Cohaesibacter sp. ES.047: one gene and its partner. The protein of the gene in region 1 interacts with the protein of each later gene in a pairwise test. Links are inferred from orthologs where the notes say so. Each region holds a gene or a part of one and is shown on either strand. Other genes may lie near its edges.

Evidence for each region.
Region 2: the proteins of dnaQ (region 1) and dnaE interact in binary tests that used the Escherichia coli proteins (3 or more experiments, as listed by UniProt). The link is inferred for Cohaesibacter sp. ES.047 from one-to-one orthologs.

Annotation. Positions count from the first base shown.
Region 1 is NZ_LT907844.1:769,006-776,046, reverse strand. The notes cover bases 2,790-5,698. They hold dnaQ (DNA polymerase III subunit epsilon), read left to right. Parts: upstream 2,790-3,820; coding sequence 3,821-4,576; downstream 4,577-5,698. Other genes in these bases: CPH65_RS03415 (FxsA family protein), read right to left, coding at 5,421-5,698; secB (protein-export chaperone SecB), read right to left, coding at 4,736-5,236; coaE (dephospho-CoA kinase), read left to right, coding at 3,133-3,735; CPH65_RS03435 (shikimate dehydrogenase), read left to right, coding at 2,790-3,136. Also shown: hemE (uroporphyrinogen decarboxylase), read right to left, coding at 1-125; CPH65_RS03445 (pyruvate, water dikinase regulatory protein), read left to right, coding at 699-1,541; CPH65_RS03440 (Maf-like protein), read left to right, coding at 1,643-2,239; more of CPH65_RS03435, read left to right, coding at 2,243-2,789; more of CPH65_RS03415, read right to left, coding at 5,699-6,044; CPH65_RS03410 (Tim44/TimA family putative adaptor protein), read left to right, coding at 6,195-6,917; CPH65_RS03405 (murein transglycosylase A), read left to right, coding at 7,002-7,041. UniProt on the Escherichia coli protein: DNA polymerase III is a complex, multichain enzyme responsible for most of the replicative synthesis in bacteria. The epsilon subunit contain the editing function and is a proofreading 3'-5' exonuclease.
Region 2 is NZ_LT907844.1:4,370,243-4,378,445, reverse strand. The notes cover bases 1,489-5,559. They hold dnaE (DNA polymerase III subunit alpha), read left to right. Parts: upstream 1,489-1,882; coding sequence 1,883-5,359; downstream 5,360-5,559. Other genes in these bases: CPH65_RS20030 (LysR substrate-binding domain-containing protein), read right to left, coding at 5,370-5,559. Outside these bases: CPH65_RS20045 (lipoprotein-releasing ABC transporter permease subunit), read left to right, coding at 1-337; CPH65_RS20040 (ABC transporter ATP-binding protein), read left to right, coding at 618-1,283; more of CPH65_RS20030, read right to left, coding at 5,560-5,633; CPH65_RS20025 (epimerase), read left to right, coding at 5,696-6,559; CPH65_RS20020 (DMT family transporter), read right to left, coding at 6,577-7,497; CPH65_RS20015 (AraC family transcriptional regulator), read left to right, coding at 7,684-8,203. UniProt on the Escherichia coli protein: DNA polymerase III is a complex, multichain enzyme responsible for most of the replicative synthesis in bacteria. This DNA polymerase also exhibits 3' to 5' exonuclease activity. The alpha chain is the DNA polymerase catalytic subunit.

The DNA of each region.
Region 1 (7,041 bases):
CTGCCTGCTTCGGCACGGGTTGCCCGATATTCTGGTAAATACCGCCCAGCTTGCCGCATGAGCCATATGGGTGGAATCTGTTCTTTCTTCCCCGAAAGAACATTTAGGAGGCGTCGGTTGGTCACGATTCTGTCCCTCTGTTTTGACGCTCACATCTGAGCATGTTCATCCCCAAAAACCCAATAAATAATTTCTATTTTAAGAGTCTGTTTATTCTTTTAGGCAGTGGATAGCGGGATATCTTTTTCACCCACATTTCACCCACATCACATCTTGGAAAACCATCGCGGTTGGGTATTAAGGCTTTCTTAACCGACTCGGGAATTGCGGGGACAAATCAGAATCCTCAAGGAATCCAGAACGCTTTGTTGCGTCACAAATTGATAAGCTGTGTGGGACTTGTGGTAGCGGATTCTGCAAAGCTTGTGCATTAATTGTTTGTTAACCTTCGTAAACGGAGTGTTAACAAACCAGCCTCCGCGCAGATCGTTCTGGGGACGAATCTATGGGCAACGGGCATGAAAAACCCGACCCTCGCAAAAGCAGCCGTTTGTCCCCTGATTCCCACAGGGCTGCCGCAAGCTGGGGAGGAATCGACAGGCGCGCGATTCAACTTCTAGGGTGAAATTGCAACAGAAAATTGACAGAATTATGCCTCGGAGCAGAAAGCTTGGGACACTCGGTGGGTAAGTGAAGAAATGCGCGATCAGTTCTATCATCTGCATCTGATTTCCGATGCGACCGGCGAGACCTTGCGAGCAGTGAGTCGCGCAGCATCGGCACAATATGCCCACGCACGCATGATCGAACATGTACACTCCGGTATTCGGACTGAGCGCCAGATTTCAGCCATTCTGGAGCAGATTGAGACCGAGCCGGGGATTGTTCTTTACACGCTGGTCAATGCCGATCACGCAACAAGGCTCGAGGAGTCTTGCGCGGCATTGCATGTGCCGGCCTACAATATATTGGCATCTGTTTTTGACCTCTTTCATTCCTATCTCGGATCCCGGCAAAGTCATCAGGTCGCAGCCCAGCACAGCCTCGATGCCAACTACTTTCAGCGGATCGAAGCGCTCAATTACACTATGTATCATGACGATGGTCAGGCGCTGCAGTCTCTCGAGACAGCCGACGTCGTCATTCTGGGCATTTCCAGAACCACCAAGACCCCGACATCACTCTATCTTGCGCAGCGCGGGCTTCGCGTCGCCAACATTCCCATCGTGAGCAATTTCCCCATTCCCAATGAGCTGGAACAGGCGCGACACCCATTGGTGATCGGCCTTGTCGCAAGCCCGCGAAAAATTTTGGAGATCCGCCAGCACCGGCTTCTCGGGCTGCCCGCCGATCAGGAGAGCAGCGATTATCTCAATCGCATGCTGATCAACGAAGAAATCGCCTACACGCGCCGCCTCTGCCAGATCCATCAATGGCCAATTCTGGATGTGACCCGCAAATCCATTGAGGAGACAGCAGCCGAGATCTACAGTCTCTATCAGGACCAACGCCATAAAATGGAACGGCTCAGGCCGGAGTGACCCTGACTGTAACCCGTTGGACAAAATTCAAAGCAGAGGTTCCGTTCGACCCGCAACTCTTTTAAAGGTCGTTACATATAACGAGAGAGACAAACGAGACCATGTATCCGCTAATCCTTGCATCCAAAAGCCAAGCGCGCGCCACCCTTTTAAGCAATGCCGGACTGACGTTCGAGTGTGTTGCCGCTGAAATTGATGAACGTGCCGCAGAACAACCACTCGTCGATACCGGTGGCACGCCTCAAGACATCGCCGAATTGCTCGCAGGTGTGAAGGCCATTGACGTTTCTGATCGCAATCCCGGCTGTCTGGTGATCGGTGCGGATCAGACATTGGGTCTGGGAGATCGCCGCTTCAACAAACCGGCTGATGATGCGGCGGCCCGAAGACAGCTTCTTGATCTTGCTGGCCAAACCCATCAGCTTCATTCCGCAGTCGCTTGTGTGAAGGATGGCATCACCTTGTGGAGTTACGTCTCCAGCGCAACGCTTACCATGCGCGACCTCTCACCCGCAGAAATCGGTCACTATATGGCGCGCGTCGGCGATCAGGTCCGTTCCAGCGTCGGTTGCTATCAGCTTGAGGGTCTTGGAATACAGCTTTTCGAGAAGATCGAAGGCGACTATTTCACCATTCTGGGATTGCCCATGCTGCCGCTTCTGTCCTATTTGCGCGCGCACCAACATCTGGAATTCTGATCCATGCAGCCATCACCACGCAGCCAACAGTCCGATCTGATACACTCTGCCAAGGCATTCGTAATCGGCTGGCCGATTTCCCATTCCAAGTCACCTGCCATCCACAGCCATTGGCTCGAAACCTATGGGCTCATCGGATCCTACGAGAAAATCGCGGTGGAACCCGACAAGCTTGAGAGCTTCATCAAAGGTCTGGCGGATAACGGTTTTGTTGGCGGCAATGTCACCATTCCCCATAAGGAAACGGTGCTTTCCCTTGTGGATGTCGTGCATCCCACGGCCAAGAGGCTCGGAGCTGCCAACACGCTCTGGCTGGAGGACGGCAAGATCCACGCCGATAACACGGACGGCTACGGTTTTCTCGCCAATCTCGATCATGGACATGCGGGCTGGGACAAAAATGCAAAGAGTAAGGCTCTGGTGCTGGGCGCAGGTGGCGCGGCGCGGCCCATCGTCCATGGTCTGATCGAGCGCGGGTTCGAAAAGGTTACGGTTGTGAATCGAACCAGGCAAAGGGCCGAAGCGCTTGCTCTCCACTTCGATGCGCTTGATATGGGAAAGGCCATCACCGTCGCCGATTGGGATGAACGGGAAAGTCTGCTTGAGGATATCGATCTATTGGTCAACACGTCGTCGCTCGGCATGTCCGGCCAGCCATCCCTTGAGCTTGATTTGGCCGCTTTGCCCCGAACGGCTCTTGTCACCGACATTGTCTATACGCCCCTCATCACCGGCTTGTTGGAGACGGCGCGGGACCGCGGCAATCCGATTGTCGATGGCCTTGGCATGTTGCTTCATCAGGCTGTCCCCGGTTTTGAGCGTTGGTTCGGCACTCGGCCGGAGGTCACGGATGACGTGCGCACATTGGTGCTGGGTCAAGATCAGGCATCATCATGATCAGACTAGGATTGACGGGTTCGATCGGTATGGGGAAATCAACAGTGGGTGCCATGTTCGAGGCCCACGGCTGTCCGCTTCATGATGCCGATGCAGCGGTTCACGCGCTTTACCGATCCGCAGCTGTGCCGCTCATTGAAGCTGAATTTCCCGGCACCACCGGCCCTGACGGCGTGGATCGGGCCAAACTCTCCAAGCATGTGATCGGCAAGCCCGAGGCTATGAAGCGGCTGGAAGCCATCATCCACCCGCTGGTGCGCGATCGCGAACTGGCCTTTTATCAACGCGCAGAGGATGCCGGGGCGGACATGGTGCTCATCGACATCCCGCTGTTGTTCGAAACGGGGGCTGAGGATCGATTTGATGCAGTTGTTGTTGTCTCTGCACCTGAAGACGTACAACGCGCCCGTGTGCTTGCCAGAGAAGGCATGACAGAAGAGAAATTTGAGGCCATCAAGGCCAAACAGATCCCCGATGCGGACAAACGGCAAAAAGCGGATTATGTGGTCGACACCGGTCTTCCACTGGAAGAAACCCGGGCGCAGGTGGATGAGATCCTCGATCAGATCAAAAGCCGCTTTGCACAAACGCGCGAATAACCCATACTTTGCAGCAACGACATGGATAGCAAGAATGCGCTGATCCTTGACGAGCGATGCGTGAGAGAAAAGGCAGACCAAGTAAATGGCTTTACGGGAAATCGTGTTTGATACGGAAACCACCGGGCTCGATCCCTTCACCGGGGATCGCGTGGTCGAGATCGGTTGTGTCGAACTGATCAACCATCTTCCAACGCCCAACAATTACCACGTCTATATCAACCCTGAGCGCGATATGCCCGAAGAGGCCTTCAAGGTTCATGGTCTCTCAGAGGAGTTTCTGTCCGACAAGCCCAAATTTGCCGAGATCGCTCAGGATTTTCATGATTTCATCAAGGACACGCCAATCATCGCGCACAACGCGAGCTTTGACGTCAAATTTCTCAATTGGGAACTGGAAAAAGCAGGTTTTGCGAAAATCGACAATGACCTTGTGATTGATACGCTGGCGATGGCCCGCCAGAGATTTCCTGCAGGCCCCAACAGTCTTGATGCCCTGTGCAGTCGCTTCAGTATCGACAGCACCAAGCGAACGCTCCACGGCGCTCTGCTCGATAGTGAGATACTCGCTGACGTTTATCTCGAACTGATTGGCGGTCGCCAGACCAACCTCATGCTTTCGGCCGAGGATCAGGATCTGTCGTCTTCGGGCGAACAGGAGGAATGGTCGAAACGCTATCGCGAGCCTGCCAAACAAAGACCGGCCCCCCTGCCGCTACGCCTGTCAGCAGAGGAGATTGAGCGTCATCAGACGTTTCTGAAAGAAATCAAGGGTGACAGCCTCTGGGCGCGTTATCTGCCTCAGACGGAGCCTGAGGCCACTGGTGAAGACCCATCTTGAACCGGTTTGGGCTATACCAAAGCCATAGGCGCCCTGAATGCAAGGGTGACTGAGTGGATTCACGTGAAACTGGCAACAAAATCGTCCAACCAAGTGAGCAAACAAAAAAAGCCGGTTGATCCCAGATCAACCGGCTTTTGTAATTCTATGTTGAACCGCTTACTGCGTCGGCTGTTTGGCCTGTTCCTGAGCGGCCAATTCCATCATACGCTGACGATAAAGTGCAGAGAAATCAATGGGATCGACGTTCAGTGGAGGGAAACCACCCCGTGCGGTCGCATCAGAGATGATCTGACGGGCGAACGGGAACAGCATGCGTGGGCACTCGATCATGACGAACGGATGCAGCTGTTCCTGCGGAACGTTGGAGATCGAGAAAACGCCGGCATAGAGCAATTCGACGTTGAACATGGTTGTTTCCCCGTCCTTGGCCGTGGCGTTGAGCGTCAGCTCTGCCTCGAATTCGGTCTCGGAAAGCGGGGTCGCATTGACATTGATCTGAACGTTGATTTCCGGAGAATTTTCGCGCGGACGCAGGGAGTCAGGAGCGTTCGGGTTCTCGAAAGATAGATCCTTGGTGTATTGCGCCAGAATGCGCAGGCCGGGCATTTGAAGATCCTGGCCTTCAGCGCTAGCGCCATTTTCTTGTGCGTCGCTCATTAAACTCTTCCCTGATAGCTTGAGTTAAGACAGGTGTGGATTTTTTTAAAACCCCTATTCCCTATGCGCCTAGCATGCTGACGGGATCGAAACAAGGTGAACCCCCCGCAAGGGTCGGCATTTCGCCGATTTTGTTCAGGTTTATGCGACGATTCCGTGGCAGTGTGGGAAAAGGGCCAAAGGCTTACGACTTCTCCCAAGGGGACTTGTCGTCTTTTGGCGCCCCGTTGTCATGGGGGGCATCAGAGGTTAGGGCATCGTGTCTTTGCACTTCGTCGAATTCATCGTCATCAAGATCGATGATCGATGGGTCAGACGGACCGGTGCGCCGACCGGATTGCGAGGCTCCGGGGTTGGCACGATAGGTATGGCTTTCATAATAGGTACCTCCGGTCTGGCCACGCGTGTGCGCGGAAAAACCGGCCTGTCCCTGCATACCGGTCACAATCAGGCGATTCTTGATGCTGTGGAAAATCAGATCCCGAATGGAGGGAACCAGCAAAAGAAAACCGAAGGTGTCGGTCACAAAGCCCGGGGTCAGCAACAAGAGCCCGGCAGCCAGCAGCATGACGCCGTGTGCCAGCTCCTTGCCCGGAATTTTCCCCTGATCCATTTGCGATTGCGCTTTGGCAATCAGGGCGAATCCCTGCTGACGCAAGAGAACGGTTCCGATGAGCGCAGTGAGCACGATTCCAAGAAGGGTCGGCACAACGCCGATTTGTCCACCGACGATGATAAAGACCCCGATTTCCAGAACTGGAACGATCAGAAGCAGGAATGGAACGAAGGGAAAGAGCGATCTATGCATTGAATTTCGGACGACTCCCTAAAAGCCTGTGTTTTTTACGGTTCAGGCTGCTTCATTTCTGGAATTGCAAAGAGCCCTCCCCTACATATAGAAAGAATTATCAGACTTGCAGGTCTTTTCTGCAAAAAACCAAGGATCCAGGGAAAGCCTATGTTCGAATCCTTCGACTTCATTACGATCATCTTCCTCGTTATCGCGGTCGTTCTATTCATGCGGTTGCGCGACGTCTTGGGGACCAGAACGGGTAACGAGCGCGAACCCTATGATCCCTATGCCGATCCGGACAAGACGGAAGGCAACAAGGCACCGACCGCAGACGATGTCGGCGACAATGTGATTTCCCTGCCCGATCGACCCGTCCAGCAGGAAAGCGAAGACGAGAAGGCCAAGCGCCTTGAAAAGATCGCACCCAGTGGATCCAGTCTCAATGCTGCGCTGAGCCAGTTGATGGCACTCGATAAGAATTTTGATCCTGAGGGCTTTATTTCCGGGTCTCGTGTCGCATACGAAATGATTGTCACGGCCTTCGCTCAAGGGGATCGCAAGACGCTCAAGAAGCTCCTTGCTGCCGATGTGTTCGCTGGTTTCAGTCAGGCTCTCGATGAACGCGAAGCGCAGAATCTGCGGGTTGAGTTCACCTTCATCGGTATCAACAAGTCCTCCATCGTCGAGGCAGAAGTGGAAGGCAAGGAAGCCCAGATCACGGTGCGCTTCGTCTCCGCCATCACCTCTTGCACCAAGGATGATGTTGGCCATGTCATCGAAGGCGATCCGAACGCCATCGATGATGTCACCGACATCTGGACTTTCAGTCGCGACATGTCCAGCCGCAACCCGAACTGGAAGTTGGTCGGCACCGAATCAGCGCAATGATAGGTTGGCTGATTCTCTTTGAAGGATAGCGAGTCGGGCGGCCCTTAGGCCCCCGACGACACAAAACTAGGAGCGTTGCAGCTTATGGCAGGTCGCACCAATATCTCTTTTGCTGACCTTGCTG
Region 2 (8,203 bases), 3.6 Mb from region 1 along the record:
GATCCTCAGGACAATGGGCGCGACACGATCCTCGATCATGCGCATTTTCATGATCACCGGAGCGGCCATCGGCTTTGTCGGAACGATGGCTGGGTTTGCGCTCGGGTTGGTTGTTTGCCTGAATATCGAGAGTATCCGCCAGTTTGTTTCCTGGATAACCAGCACCGAGTTGTTCTCGCCGGAGCTGTATTTCCTGTCAAAGCTGCCAGCGGAAATGAATTTCACCGAGACCGTTTCCGTTCTGATCATCGCCTTGCTGCTTTCTTTCCTGGCAACGCTCTATCCGGCCTGGCGTGCCGCGACCCTCGATCCGGTGGAGGCGCTGCGCTATGAATAAAAGGAAGAGTTTCTTTTGGCCTGTGCTGTCTGAAGAAGAGAAAAAGAAAAGCGTGAAGGACGTGTCTGGGCGCGGCGTTTTTTCCGGTCTGACCGGACGCGGCGCTGAGGCTGCAGAGCAAACGTATGTGCCGGTGATGCCAACCTCTGTCTCTCAAACCTCGGAAATGCCCCCCTCAGAGGGCGCCAACTACGCCGGGGCAGGGCCGTCCGGGCAGGCGGATGAGGTCAGCGATTTCGCCTATACGGGTGCGCCAGTCGATCACAGGGGAGAGCCGCTATTGGCGCTTCGCAATGTGACACGCTACTATGAGCAGGCCGAAAACAAGCTTATGGTGCTCGATGACATTGATCTGTCGGTGTATGCGGGCGAAATGGTTGCTCTTGTTGCGCCATCAGGGGCTGGCAAGTCGACCTTGTTGCATGTGGCGGGCCTTCTGGAACGACCGAACGAAGGTGAAGTTTATATCGCAGGTAAGGCCCAGAGTAATGCGCCTGACCGGGCTCGCACCCTTACGCGGCGCAACGAGATTGGGTTCGTCTACCAGTTTCACCACCTGCTCGCGGAGTTCTCGGCCATCGAGAATGTCGTGCTGCCGCAGTTGATCCATGGCGAAAAGCTCGGCGAAGCCGAAAGCCGGGCCAAGGAACTGCTCAGTTATATGAGAATCGATCACCGGGGTTCGCATCGTCCTGCCGAGTTGTCCGGGGGTGAGCAACAGAGGGTGGCCATTGCCCGTGCCATGGCAAACGCGCCGCGCGTTCTGTTCGCTGACGAGCCGACTGGCAACCTCGATCCGACCACGTCGGAATATGTGTTCAAGGCGCTCAATTCACTGGTCAAGCAATCTGGCATCGCCGCGCTTGTGGCCACGCACAATCTGTTTCTTGCCGAGCGCATGGATCGACAGATCACCCTTGTTGATGGCAAGGTTGTCGAGCTTTAGCCCTTTTCTTTTTCACACCTCGATTTATCCGCAGCTGTTCGGCTGGCGGTGACCTGACAGGTGTGTCCATTTGTTGATCAGGCTGTGGAGCAGCTGAGGATAAGCTGTGTCCTAAAGTGAGCCCATACTCACGTCTTCCAAACGCTGTCCACGCCTTGTGGATGCGTGGCATGGATACTGCTGCCACTGGAACAGTTTGTGAACAATTTGTGCTTTTCCGCTTGTAACTTTCTGTAAATGCTAATTTTTCCAGTGACAGCATTCTGTCGAAAAATGTCTTGAATAAAGAACAAAACAAATACATAATGGGTTTAAATAGAGAACGAACCTTAGGGGATTTCAATGCTTATTCGTGATGTACTCGCTCTTGGCTCGCTGGTTACCTTCATGTCCATGTTGACGGTGTGGACGCAAATTCTCGTTTAGTGGATGGACTGTTGATATCTTGGCTTGCTTTTGCGTGAGGATCAGCGGGGGCTGGGTATAAACACGAAAAGCATGCTGGCTGGCTATGCGACTCGCAGGTCATTTTCTATTCTCTTGTCTTTCATGCTGCCTTCGCAGCGCGTAACCGATCATGATCAAGAGGCTGGAGTGTTATGTCTGAGATGCCGACGACGGAAGGGGCGGTAACTGGGGTCTCAAGCGATCTCAAATTCCTGCACCTTCATGTTCACTCTGCCTACTCTCTTCTGGAAGGGGCCTTGCCGGTTGGCAAGCTGATCAAGACGGCCAAGGCGGCTGAGATGCCTGCCGTGGCCATTACGGACACACGAAACCTTTTCGGGGCGCTGGAGTTTTCGCAAAAAGCGGCGGGCGAGGGCCTGCAGCCGATTCTGGGGTGTCAGGTCGAGGTCGACTTTCACGACGGAGATTTCGGCGGTGTCGGCCATACCCACTTTCCAACCCTCGTGCTGATCGGAGCGACCGACACCGGATGGTCTAATCTGGTGCGTCTCGTATCCCGGTCCTTCCTTCAGCCGCACGATGACCAGGACCCCCATGTTCTCGTCGAGGACCTCGCGGAGTTCGCCGAGGGTGTCATCTGCCTGACTGGCGGTGGCAATGGTCCGGTTGATCGGCTTTTGTTCAATCATCATACCGATTCTGCGCGCCACCGGCTCAAGGCTCTTCACGATATTTACGAGGATCGCCTTTATGTTGAGATCATGCGCCACGGTATGGCTCATGAGGCAATTGTGGAGCCGCAGATTCTTGATCTCGCCTATGCGTTGGCCATTCCGCTGGTTGCGACCAACGATGTCTACTTCGCCGAGCGGGACGATTTCGAAGCCCATGATGCGCTGATTGCGATTGCCGCGGGTAAAGTCCTCATTCAGGATGATCGACGCCAACTCACCGCAGAGCATTATTTCAAGTCTCAGGATGAAATGGCAGCGCTCTTCTCCGATCTGCCAGAGGCGCTGGAAAACACCATCGAGATTGCGCGTCGCTGCAGCACGCGTGCCCGGACCATCAATCCCATTTTGCCCCGTTTTGCCGGTGCTGACGCCGACCCGGAAGAAGCGGAGCGTCACGAGGCGGCTGAGTTGAGACGGCAGGCTAAGGAAGGCCTACAGCAGCGACTTGATGTTTATGGTTTGGCGCCGGGCAAGGAAGAAAAAGACTATTGGGATCGCCTCGAATTCGAACTTGATATCATTCAATCCATGAAGTTTCCGGGCTATTTCCTTATCGTCTCTGACTTTATCAAATGGGCAAAGGATCAAGATATTCCGGTGGGGCCGGGGCGTGGTTCGGGTGCAGGCTCAGTCGTGGCCTGGTCGCTGACCATTACTGACCTTGATCCCTTGCGCTTTGCGCTGCTTTTCGAACGCTTTCTCAACCCAGAACGCGTCTCGATGCCTGACTTTGACATCGACTTCTGTCAGGACCGGCGCGAGGAAGTGATCCACTATGTTCAAGGCAAGTATGGTCGGGACAATGTGGGGCAGATCATTACTTATGGAACGCTGCAGGCGCGCGCCGTTTTGCGCGACGTTGGTCGTGTCCTTCAGATGCCGTTCGGGCAGGTCGACAAGCTGTGCAAGATGGTCCCCATGAAAGGGGCCGTATCGGTTTCGCTCCCTGAAGCACTTCAGCAGGAGCCGCGCCTCAAGGAAGCCCGACAGCAAGAAGAGATCGTTGATCGCCTGATCAACATTTCGCTCAAACTCGAGGGACTATATCGGCATGCGTCGACCCATGCGGCGGGGATCGTAATCGGCGACCGCTCGCTCGACAAGCTGGTCCCCATGTACCGGGACCCGCGTTCCGACATGCCGGTGACGCAATATAACATGAAGTGGGTGGAACAGGCCGGGCTGGTCAAGTTCGACTTTTTGGGCCTCAAGACACTGACGGTTCTACAAACCGCCGTTCGGTTCGTGGCACAGCGCGGGATCGAGATCAATCTGGCGGAAATCCCCATTGACGATCCTGCGTCCTATGAAATTCTTGCCAAGGGTGAAACCGTCGGCGTGTTCCAGCTGGAAAGTATGGGCATGCGCAAGGCCCTGCTCGACATGCAGCCTGACCAGTTCGAGGACATCATTGCTATTGTGGCGCTCTACCGGCCCGGCCCGATGGCCAACATTCCGGTCTATTGCGCGCGCAAGAGGGGCGAGGAAAAGCCCGACTATCTGCATGAGCTGCTTGAGCCCGTGCTCAAGGAGACCTACGGCATCATCATCTATCAGGAACAAGTGATGCAGATCGCCCAGATCCTGTCGGGCTATTCTCTTGGCCAAGCTGATATGCTGCGCCGCGCGATGGGTAAGAAAATCCGCGAGGAGATGGAAAAGCAGCGGGTCTTTTTCTGTGATGGTGCCGAGGAGCGCGGGGTGCCGCGTGAACAGGCCTCCGAGATCTATGACCTTGTTGCCAAGTTTGCCGACTATGGCTTCAACAAGTCACACGCCGCCGCCTATGCGCTCGTCGCCTATCAGACGGCTTATATGAAGGCGAATTATCCGGTCGAGTTCCTCGCCGGGATCATGACGCTGGATATGAACAACACCGACAAACTGGCCGAATATCGCCGGGATGCCATTCGTCTTGGCATCGAGGTACGGCCGCCATCGATCAACGAGTCCGGTGTTGAATTTGTCGTGAAGGATGGTGCAATCATCTATTCCATGGCGGCGATCAAGGGCGTTGGCCACCCCGCGGCCGAGCACATCATGGACGTGCGGGGCGACAAGCCGTTCAAGGATCTGGCCGATTTTGCCAAACGCATCAGCCCGCGTGTTCTGAACAAGCGGACCATCGAAAACCTTGCTGCGGCCGGGACATTCGATGTGCTGAGCCCCAACAGGGCTCAAGTGGTTGCGGCTGTTGATGTCATCATGGGGGAAGCGGCGAGCCACGCCCGGGATTCGTCTTCGGGGCAGGGAGGCTTGTTTGGTGAGGAAGAGGCCGCGCCGTTGCCCATGCCCAATGCGCGTCCGTGGACCAATGAGGAAAAGCTTCAGAAAGAATATAGCGTCATTGGCTTTTATCTGTCAGCTCATCCGCTTGATGACTACACCCCTCAGCTTGAGAAAATGCGCGTCCAGTTCTGGCAACCTTTTGAGGCTGCCGTAAAGCAGGGAGCGAGCGCGGGGCGTTTGGCCGGCACCATTACCGGTCGTCAGGAGCGCAAGACCAAGACTGGGAACCGCATGGGGATCATCAATATTTCTGACCCCACCGGGGCCTATGAGGCGGTGCTGTTCTCTGAAGCCCTGCATCGGTTCCGCGATATGCTTGAGCCGGGCAAGACGGTCATTCTGGAGGTCGGTGCAGATCTCAGGCCTGAGGGCGTTTCGGTGCGCATCAACAATGTGCGACCTCTTGATGGCGGCAGCATCCAGAAGAGCATGCGGGTGTTTGTGCGCGACCCCAAACCCCTTACATCGCTCAAGGCACAGCTTGATGACAGAGGGGATGGAGACGTATCTGTCATCGTGATGCTGGACGACGGCGACTGCGAAGTCGAAATGCGGATCAACGGGAAATATTATGTTTCGCCGGAAGTGGGCCGTGCGATGAAAGCCATTCCCGGTGTTGTCGATGTCGAAGTGGGTGCCGGCTAAGCGGGTGGGGTTAGCGATAGGTCTTGAACCCCTCGACCAACCGGTCAAAAAGCGCTCGAACCTTGGGGACATGACGCAAGTCTTCATGGGTGACGACCCATGTATCAAGACGGGGAAGCTCGAGGTCGGGGAGCAGTATCTGAAGGCGCGGATCGGTTTTGATCGTCGGGATCTGGGCGATTGCGATCCCCAGCCCTGCGCGGGCAGCGGCGAGCATGGCCGGATGACTGTCGCATCGCATGACCCAATTGCTGGCCTCCATGGTCCCGTCCATAGATTTCACAAAAGCGATGTCGGGTACGCTGCGGTCCGGTCCGATAAGAGCGTGGATGGCAGGTGCGCGGAATGGTGCGCAATCTGGAAAAATCACAAGCGGCGTCAAGCACCCCCATCGAGTGGATCAGGGGCGATGCTCTGGTTCTTGATGATGTGATGCGTGCCGCTGATGGGGTGAGTGTGATTGTTCATGCGGTGAACCCTCCCGGCTACCAAAACTGGGACAAGCTGGTGATGCCGATGCTGGAAAACAGCATCGCTGCCGCCCGGTCCGTGGGCGGTGCGCGCCTCGTGTTGCAGGGCACGATATACAATTTTGATGCAGCAAGCCATGGCGTCATCGATGAAATGACCGAGCAGGACGGCAACAGCCGCAAGGGCCGGATCAGGGTTGAAATGGAACGTGCGTTGCGGGCAGTTTCAGCCGAAGTGCCGGTGCTCATCCTCAGAGCCGGCGACTTCTTTGGTCCAGGCGCTGGTTCTAGCTGGTTTTCTCAGGCCATGGTGGCAAGAGGAAAGCGGTTGAAACGCATTGTCAATCCGGCGATCCGGGCCGGGCACAGCTGGGCCTATCTGCCTGATCTTGGTGAAGCCTTCGCCATGTTACTGGATCGGGAGGCTGAGTTGCTTCCTTTCGAGGTGGTGCATTTTGAGGGCATCTATGACGATACGGGCCTCGTGATGACCGGCGGCATAAGACAGGCGGTTGGCCGAAAACTGCCGGTCTGGTCGATGCCGTGGTGGCTTTTTCGGCTTCTGGCCCCATTTGGCGGGTTCCCGCGTGAAGTGGCCGAGATCATTCCGCATTGGAAATATCCCTTGCGGCTCGATAATCACCGCCTCCTTACGCTTCTGGGGGCCGAACCAAGAACAGAGCCGTTTGACGCCATCCGTGCGGCCCTGTCGGATCTTGGGTGTTCATAAGGTATGGGCCCGGGTCGTTATGAAGAGGCAACCGTCTCTGCATCCTTGGCGATGGGCGCTGTGCGGCGGGGTCGGCGGCTGGGGGCGAAGATGACGATGTTGCCCAGAAGCGCGAGGCCAAGTCCCACAAAGCCTGTCCAGTGCCAGACATAGCCTTCAAACACGGTCGACAAGCCAAGGGCGATGATCGGGAACAGGACGGTGGCATAGGCCGCGCGCGCCGACCCGATCCGGGCGACCAGAATGAGATATGTGCTGAAGCCAACAATCGAACCGATGGCCGCGAGATAAAGCAGCGCTCCCAGATAGGTGGCGTCTGGAGGGGCTATGAGTGGTGTTCCCGTGAGTATGATGAGCAGCATCAGGACAATCGCGCCATAGCTCATGGCCCAGGCGTTGGCGAAGACAGGAGAGATGCCTTCCCTGCTGTTGCGACGCGAGACCATGTTGCCAAGGGAAAAGAACAGGGTGCCCAGCATGGCAAGGCCGACGCCGGTCAGCGTGCCTGATGCATCAGCATCAAGGATGTCACGGCCGAACAGCAGCACCAGTCCACTGATACCGAGCAGGCTGGCAAGAATGACCTTGCCGCTGATTCTCTCACCATAGAAAATCCGGGCGTTGAGGGCATTGAAGATGGTGGACAGCGAGAAGATCAACGATTCCAATCCCGACGGGATGTAGTGAACGGCATGATAAAAGCAGATGAAATTGAGGCTGAAGAGGCAGAGGGCCTGTGCCACGAGCCAGACTTGATGCTCGCGTTTTGGCAGACGCAAGCGACCGGTTACGGCCAGAATGAACAGAAAGAGGATGCCGGCGAGGGCAAACCGATAGAAAACAGAGACAAGCACGGGGACTGGGCCAGCCTGCAATGCAATGGCGAGCCATGTCGTACCCCAGATGAGCACAGTGGAGAGAAAAAGAACCGGGATCATGTTGGAAACCTCGAAGATTGGATCCTACATGTAGCGCCAGATGTGGTTTGTCTTTTGCACGATCTTGCGGTGAATGATCCGGCGCGCCAATAGAGGGCTTGGTGCCTTGTGTTTGTCGGTGCTAATGTGGCGCCAACGGCATTCGATCCGTTTTCTTGATTATCTTTGTCTATTTCGGCCTTTGTTATGACCCAGACCGGTAAATCCGTCTTTGGATATCTGAAAGACACGTCCGCTGCTGTTCAGGAGAGTTATCTTGATCTCGGCTTTGGTCGCTATGGCGCGATCTGGACGAATGCCAAGGACCATGTTCGTTACGAGAAACTGGAAGGGCACACCTTCAGCTGGTACGCACGCGGCGGGCAGGGTGTCTTTCGGGTCGATGGTGATAAACGGGAAGGGCGGCCCGGGGCCTTTTGCATTTTTCCGCAAGGCCAGACCTCAGAATGGGATATCACAGGTCCGCTGGAAATGATGCATCTGTATTTGCCCAGTGATGAGCTGCGCCGGTGCTATTCGGAAATGCTTGATCGGGATGGGCAATTGCTGGATCTCGCCGATGTGACCTATGCGGACGCGGGAGACCTGGCGCGCGCCTTTGCAGAGATGCTCGTTGCGACCCGAACGGGGCAGTCACTGCGTGCCGAGGAAGCGATGACCGAGCTTGTCGCAGGTGTTTTGAAGGATCAGCGCTTCCACGGGCTGT